2 regions of the Streptacidiphilus alkalitolerans genome follow, and region 2 is predicted to be linked to the other one. Evidence: riboswitches for the same ligand, from Rfam matches in the RefSeq annotation. Region 2 holds a riboswitch; the other holds the start of a gene.
The links. Region 2 has a riboswitch for cobalamin ahead of ACEZDG_RS27955 (prenyltransferase/squalene oxidase repeat-containing protein). Riboswitches for the same ligand answer to the same signal wherever they lie in the genome.
Positions count from the first base shown of each region.

Region 1: another riboswitch for cobalamin. It lies ahead of cobI (precorrin-2 C(20)-methyltransferase); the one in region 2 lies ahead of ACEZDG_RS27955 (prenyltransferase/squalene oxidase repeat-containing protein).

Region 1 is NZ_JBHEZX010000018.1:78,375-81,956, forward strand. It holds gene ACEZDG_RS30970 (ATP-binding protein) at 1-2,143, opposite strand, end outside; cobalamin riboswitch at 2,201-2,346, shown strand; gene cobI (precorrin-2 C(20)-methyltransferase) at 2,421-3,167, shown strand; gene cobM (precorrin-4 C(11)-methyltransferase) at 3,164-3,582, shown strand, end outside.
Region 2 is NZ_JBHEZX010000014.1:209,393-212,974, forward strand. It holds gene ACEZDG_RS27945 (aldehyde dehydrogenase) at 1-614, opposite strand, end outside; gene ACEZDG_RS27950 (MBL fold metallo-hydrolase) at 778-1,827, shown strand; adenosylcobalamin-variant (AdoCbl-variant) riboswitch at 1,922-1,992, shown strand; gene ACEZDG_RS27955 (prenyltransferase/squalene oxidase repeat-containing protein) at 2,053-3,348, shown strand; gene ACEZDG_RS27960 (SCO2322 family protein) at 3,351-3,582, shown strand, end outside.

The DNA.
Region 1 (3,582 bases), on a different contig from region 2:
CGCCCAGCGCGTCCCTGGCGGCCTGCTCGGCCGCCTCGTGCACCCCGCGCATCTCCCGGACGCCGCTGAGCGGCTGTCCCGACCGCTTCCAGCAGACCCCGGCCGCGCCCAGCAGCCAGGCGGCCCGGTCCGGCCGCTCGGCGCGGACCGCGAGCCAGGCGAGCACCTCGAGGGCGTAGGCGATGCCGGTGGGCTCCCCCAGCTCGGCCTTGGCGGACAGGGCCTCCCTGGCGGTGGCGGCGCAGTCGGCGGGGTCGCCCCCGCCGTCGGGGTGGTCGGGGCTGTCGAGGTTGTAGAGGCTGAGGGCCCGCCCCACCAGCAGGTAGCCGCGCAGCCAGCGCTCGCCGGGGACGTCGGCGAGGGCGGCCAACTGGTGGTCGAAGGCGGTGATGGCGGACGCGAACTTCCCGGCGAGCAGTCGGCTGAGGCCCAGGTGCAGCACCATCAGGGCCTCGGCGGTGGGGTCGCCGCCGAGTGCGATGTGGCTGAAGACCTGACGCATGTGCAGGTCGACCGCGTCGTGGTCGCCGCGCCAGCCGGCCGACTGGGCCAGGAAGTGGTGCGCGTGGGTGCGCAGCCGGTCGTCGTCCAGCGCCTCGGCGATGGCCAGCGCCTCGTTGAGGCCGTGCAGGGCGGTGTCGTGGTCGCCCCGGAAGAGGGAGAGGTTGGCGGCCCAGCTGAGCGCGAGCGAGCGCGCCGCGGTGGCTTCCGGCTGCCTGGCGAGGGCCCGGTCGAGCCAGTAGCGGCCCTCGGCGAGCAGGCCCGAGCAGACCCAGAACTCCCACAGCTCGGTGGTGAGGGCCAGCGCCTCGTCGGGATCCCGGCTGTGGTGCTCGACGCAGAAGTCGATGGCGGCGCGCAGGTTCTCGATCTCCAGCAGCAGCCCGCGGAACAGCGGGACCTGGTCGTTCGTCAGGAAGCGGGCGCGGAAGCGGCCGACCGCGGCCCGGTAGTGGTCCAGGTGCCTGGCCCGGACCCCGGGCTCCTCGCCGGTCTGCGCCAGCCATTCGCCGCCGTACTCGCGGATGGTGTCCAGCAGCCGGTAGCGGGTGCCCTCGGACGGTTCGTCGACTCGTAGCACCACCGACTTGTCGACAAGTCCGATCAGGTGCTCGACCACCTCGTCCGGGTCCAGTTCGCCGCCCGCGCAGACCTGTTCCACGGCCGCCAGGTCGAAGCTCCCGGCGAAGACCGAGAGCCGGGCCCAGAGCAGCCGCTCCTCGGGGGTGCACAGCTCATGGCTCCAGCCGATGGTGGTCCGCAGCGTCTGGTGCCGGGGCAGCGCGGTGCGCCGGCCGCCGGTCAGCAGCCGGAACCGGTCCTCCAGCCGGGCCGCCAGCTGCTCCAGCGGGATCGCCCGCAGCCGTACCGTGGCCAGTTCGATCGCCAGCGGGATCCCGTCCAGCCGGCGGCAGAGCGCCAGCACGTCGCCCCGGTTGGCCTCGGTGAGCCGGAAGCCCGGCAGCACGGCCGCCGCCCGCTGGGCGAACAGGGCCACCGCTCCCCCGCCGTCCGCCTGTTCCGGCTCGACCGGCAGCGGCGGGATCACCAAGGTGTGCTCGCCGGGGACGTCCAGCGGCTGGCGGCTGGTCGCCAGTATGCTCACCCCTGGCGCGTCCCGCAGCAGCAGGTCGGCGAGCATGGCGCAGGCGTCCACCAGGTGCTCGCAGGTGTCCAGCAGCAGCAGGATCGAGCGGTCGGCCAGGTAGTCGGTGAGGAAGTCCAGCGGCGGACGGACCGTCTGGTCGGTGATGCCGAGGGCCACGCAGACCGCCCGGGGCAGCAGTTCGGCGTCCTTGAGGCCGGAGAGTTCGACCAGGAACACGCCGTCCTGGTAGCGCCGCTGCGGCGGCTCGCGCAGCGCGGCGGCCGTGCGCAGGGCGATCCGGGTCTTGCCGACGCCGCCGGGTCCGGTCAGGGTGACCATCCGGGCCTGGTTCAGCAGCCTTTCCACGGACGCCAGTTCGACCCCGCGTCCGACAAAGCTGGTGACTTCGGCCGGAAGGTCCCCGGCCCGCTTGCCCTGGACGCCGAAGGTCATGCCCACCTCACATGCATCGCCGGTACCCGCCGGTCCGATCGTATCGGGACGGTCCGCTTCCGCGCCGGTGATCAGCGACAACTGCCGGTCGACGTGGGTCATCCCACAGGCTGCCGGGCCCGGTGCCGGTTGACTGGCCACCGGCGGGCGTGGTGGGATTTCGAGGCCTGATACGGCGGCAATGATGAGGAAGTCCGGTGCGAATCCGGCGCGGTCCCGCCACTGTCACCGGGCGGCGCGCCCCCTCCGCACCGGGGTGCGGTCGTCCGCGAGCCAGGAACTCTGGCCGCCGTCACCACGACACGGGGCGCGGACCCCGAGTGAGGACTACACCCATGCGCTGCCGCGCCCTCGTGCCCTTCTGCCTGCGCGCCGTCCGGTGACGCCGCGTCCGTCGGCGCCGCTGCTGACCGGTGTCGGGATGGGGCCGGGAGATCCCGAGCTGGTCACCGTCAAGGCCGTTCGCGTGCTGCGCGAGGCCGCCGTGATCGTGGTGCCGGTACTGGACAGCGGTGAGACCGGACGCGCCGAGGCCACCGTGCTGCAGCACACCGAGCCAGGGGCGAAGGTCGAGCGGATCGTCTTCGCGCTCAACGAGCGCGAGGACCGGGCCAGGCGCGAGGCCGCCTGGGACGCCGCCGGGGCCCGGGTCGCCGAACTGCTGCGCGAGCACGGAAGCGTCGCCTTCGCCACCATCGGCGACCCCAATGTCTACTCCACCTTCACCTATCTCGCGCAGACCCTGCGACCGCTGCTGCCGGAGCTGGTGGTGGAGACCGTGCCCGGCATCACCGCGATGCAGGACCTGGCCGCGCGCAGCGGCACCGTGCTCGCCGAGGGCACCGAGCCGCTCACCCTGGTCCCGGTCACCGCCGGGTCCCAGGTGCTGCGGGACGCCCTGGCCGGCCCGGGCACTGTGGTCGCCTACAAGTTCGGACGGCTGGCGGCGCAGGTCACCGCCGCGCTGCGGGAGACCGGCCGGGACGGGACCGCCGTCTGGGGCTCCTCGCTGGGCCTGCCGGACGAGCGGATCCGCCCGGCCGGGCACCCGCTGGACGGCCCGCTGCCCTACCTGTCGACCCTGATCGCACCCGCGACCCGTACCCGCCGTGGAGGCAAGCTGTGAGCGATCGACCTGTCGGCAGAGTGACTTTTGTCGGCGCCGGGCCGGGCGCCGCCGACCTGCTGACGTTCCGTGCGGCGCGGGCGATAGCCGAGGCCGACACGGTGATCTGGGCGGCCAGCCTGGTCCAGGCCGAGGTGCTTGAGCACGCCCGGGCGGATGCCGAGATCCTGGACTCCTCGCTGATCGCGATGGAGGACGTGCTCGCGGTCTACCGGCGGGCCGCGGCCGAGGGCCGGAAGGTGGCCAGGATCCACTCCGGCGACCCCTCGCTCTGGGGCGCGGTGCAGGAGCAGCTGGACCGCTGCCGCGAGCTGGGCCTGCGGACCGAGATCGTGCCCGGGGTGTCCTCGTTCGCGGCGGTCGCCGCCATCGCGCAGCGGGAGCTGACCATTCCCGAGGTCGCCCAGAGCGTCAT
Region 2 (3,582 bases):
AGCACGCCCTCGGGCAGCCCGGCCGCGCCGACGATCTCGGCCAGCAGGTAGGAGTCCAGCGGGGTCTCCGGCGAGGGCTTGAGGATCACCGAGCAGCCGGCGATCAGCGCCGGGGCGAGCTTGGCCGCCGCCACGAACTGCGGCACGTTCCAGGGCACCACCGCGGCCACCACGCCGACCGGCTCCCGGCGGACCAGGATCGGCCCGAGGGCGCCGGCCCGGTGCTCCTCGAAGGCGAACGCGCGGGCGGTGGCGATGGCCGAGTCCCAGATCATCATCGGCCCGTAGGCCTGGGCCAGGATGCTCCAGGAGTAGGGGGAGCCGTTCTCCGCGCTGATCACCCGGGCGATCTCGTCGGCCCGGGCGGCGATCCCGTCCCTGATCCGCTCCGCCACCGCGAGCCGCTCCTCCAGCGGCAGCCGCGACCACGGGCCCTGGTCGAAGGACTTCCTGGCGACGGCGACGGCGCGGTCGACGTCGGCCCGGGAGGCGTGCGGGACCCGGCCGATGACCTCCTCGGTGTGCGGCGAGACCACCTCGATGACGTCCTGCCCGGCCGGGGCCACCATCTCCCCGCCGATGAACAGTTCGCCGTACTCCACTAGCTCGGTCATGGCGGTCCTCCGGATCGACATCTGACGAACCGTCACTTGGCGGTTGATAGAACTGATATCAGTTCTACTTATTGAGGGCAACGGTCGTGCAGTAGGCTCCCCGACTAGTTGTGCCAAACAAGTAACATGTTCTAGATTCTGTGCGCTCGGAGAGGACGGCAGCATGCCCGCCCACGAGACCCCCGCAAGGGTCCCCGCCCCGGCACCCGCCACCCAGGACATCGGCGGAGGAGTCTGGAGCATCACCGTCCCGATCCCGGACAACCCGCTCCGCTACACCCTGGTCTACCTGCTGGAGAGCGACCGCGGCCCGGTCCTGGTGGACACCGGCTGGGACGACCCCACCGGCCGCACCGCCCTCGCCGAGGGCCTCGCCGCGGCCGGCTTCGCCCTCGCCGACGTGCACGGCGTGATCGTCACCCACCACCACCCGGACCACCACGGGCTCTCCGCCCACGTCCAGGAGCAGTCCGGTGCCTGGATCGCGATGCACGCCGCCGAGGCCGCCGTGGTCCGCGCCCTGCACGAGAGCAGCCCCACCCACTGGCTCGGCCGGATGGCCGAGCTGATGCGCGACTCCGGCGTCCCCGATGAGCACCTGGCCGCGCTCAGCAGCTTCGGCAGCGGCAAGGCCCCGCTGGCCACCACCCTCCCGGACCGTGAGCTGGTGCACGGCGAGTCGGCCGGAGTGCCCGGCCGCGACCTGCGGGTGCTCTGGACCCCCGGGCACACCCCCGGCCACGTCTGCCTCTACCTGGACGAGCCGGGACGGCCCACCCGGCTGCTCTCCGGCGACCACCTGCTGCCGACGATCAGCCCGGTGGTCAGCCTCTACCCGGAGAACCAAGGGGACGAGCCGGCCGACCCCCTCGGCGACTTCCTCGACTCACTGGAACGGATCGCCCTGCTGGCGCCGCAGGAGGTGCTGCCCGCGCACCAGTACCGCTTCGCGGACGCGGCCGGCCGGGTCGGCGAACTGCTGGAGCACCACGCCCTGCGGCTCGCGGAGCTGCACGTCCAGCTCCAGCGGGAGCCGCTGACGCTGTGGCAGTGCGCGATGGGGATGCACTGGAACCGGCCGTGGTCGGAGCTCGGCTTCGTCTCCCGCCACCTGGCCCTGTCCGAGGCCGCCGCCCACGTCCGCCGCCTGGTCAAGACCGGCCTGGCCGAGGAACTGCAGGGCGCCGAGCCGCTGCTCTACCGCGCGACCTGAGCGGGACCGGTGGGTTGCCCGCGGCCGGGGCGCGTCGGGGCGGGGCGGAGGCGGCCGGATACAGTGGCCGCACAACTTGATCTGCTTGATCCGCCTCCTGACGGGGGAAGCCGGTGCGATTCCGGCGCTGACCCGCAACCGTTCAGCCGGAACACCCGTCAGGAAGCGAGCGGCCCCGTCGAGGTCTACGGTCGCCCCCCGCTCTTCGAAAGGCACCACCACATCATGTTCACCGCCGCCCGTCTGGGCGCCGTCGCGCTGACCGCCGCCGCCGTGCTGGCCGGTTCGGCAGCGCCCGCGCTCGCCGCCACCGCCAGCCCGGTCCCCGTTCCCGCCGGGCTCTACGGCAAGAGCGACCCGACCTACGACGGCGTGTGGCGGCAGGGCCTCAGCCTGCTCGCCCTGCACACCCAGGGGGTCACCCCGGCCGACTCGGCGATCAGCTGGCTGACCGGCCAGCAGTGCGCGGACGGCGGCTGGCCGTCCTACAACGCGGACCCGACCAAGGCGTGCACGGCGACGACCGAGGACAGCAACGCGACCTCGTCGGCGGTGCAGGCCCTGGTCGCCCTCGGCGGCCACGACGACGCCGTGACCAAGGCCGTGGCCTGGTTCAGGACCGTGCAGAACAAGGACGGCGGCTGGTCCTACAACCCCGGCACCCCGAGCGACGGCAACTCGACCGGACTGGTCGTCAGCGCCCTGTACGCGGCGAAGACCGACCCGGCGACGGTGACCAAGGACGGCAAGTCCGCACTGGACGGCCTGCACGGCTTCCAGCTCGGCTGCACGGCGGCCACGGCCGTCCAGGGCGCCTTCGCGTACCAGCCGGACAAGGCGGGCAAGCTGGTCGCCAATGACTTCGCCAGCGCGCAGGCGGCGCTGGCCGCCGGTTCCGGCTCCCTCCCGGTGGCCGCGCCGGCCTCCTCGTCCGCCTCCTCGTCCGCCTCCGCCCCGTCGTCGGCCTCTTCGTCGGCCCCGTCGTCGGCGCCCGCGGCCAACTGCTCGGACTCCAAGGGCGCCGCGTCCCAGTACCTGGCGCGGCAGCTCAGCTCCGGCAGCGGGCACCTGACCACCCAGCTGGCCGGTGCCAAGCCCGCGCCCGACTACGCCGGCACCGCCTGGGCCGCGCTCGCGCTCGCCAACAACGGCCGGTCCGACGACGCCAAGCAGGCCGTCGAGTGGCTGCGCCAGAACGGCGCGTCCTGGGCCCAGGGCAACGGCACCCCGCAGGCGACGGCCCTCGCGCTGATGATCCTGGACGCCAGGGCGACCGGGATCGACCCGCAGCGCTTCGGCACTGCCGACCTGGTCGCCCAACTGGAGGCGACCGGCCCGGCCCCGGCCGCGACCCCCGCACCGTCCTCCAGCGCGAGCGCGAGCGCCTCCGAGAAGTCCGACAAGTCCAGCAATGCCAGCTTCTCCGCCTGGTGGCTCATCCTGGTCGGTCTGGCCGCAGGCGCCGGCATCGGGATCTACATCAGCTACAGCCGCAAGACCCGCACCCGCCCGCGGCCGTGACCATGCATGTCAGAGCTGTGTGGCGCGCTGCGGTGGTGGCGGTCCTGGCCGTCGCCGCCGGGCTGATGTCGCTGGCGCCTGCTTCGGCGTCCAGCTACCGGTACTGGTCGTTCTGGGAGGGAACCGGCAGCGGCTGGACCTACCAGTCCGCCGGGCCCAACACCTACCGTCCGGCGGACGGTTCCGTCGACGGCTGGCGCTTCGGCGTCAGCGCCGACAGCGCGGACGGCGTGA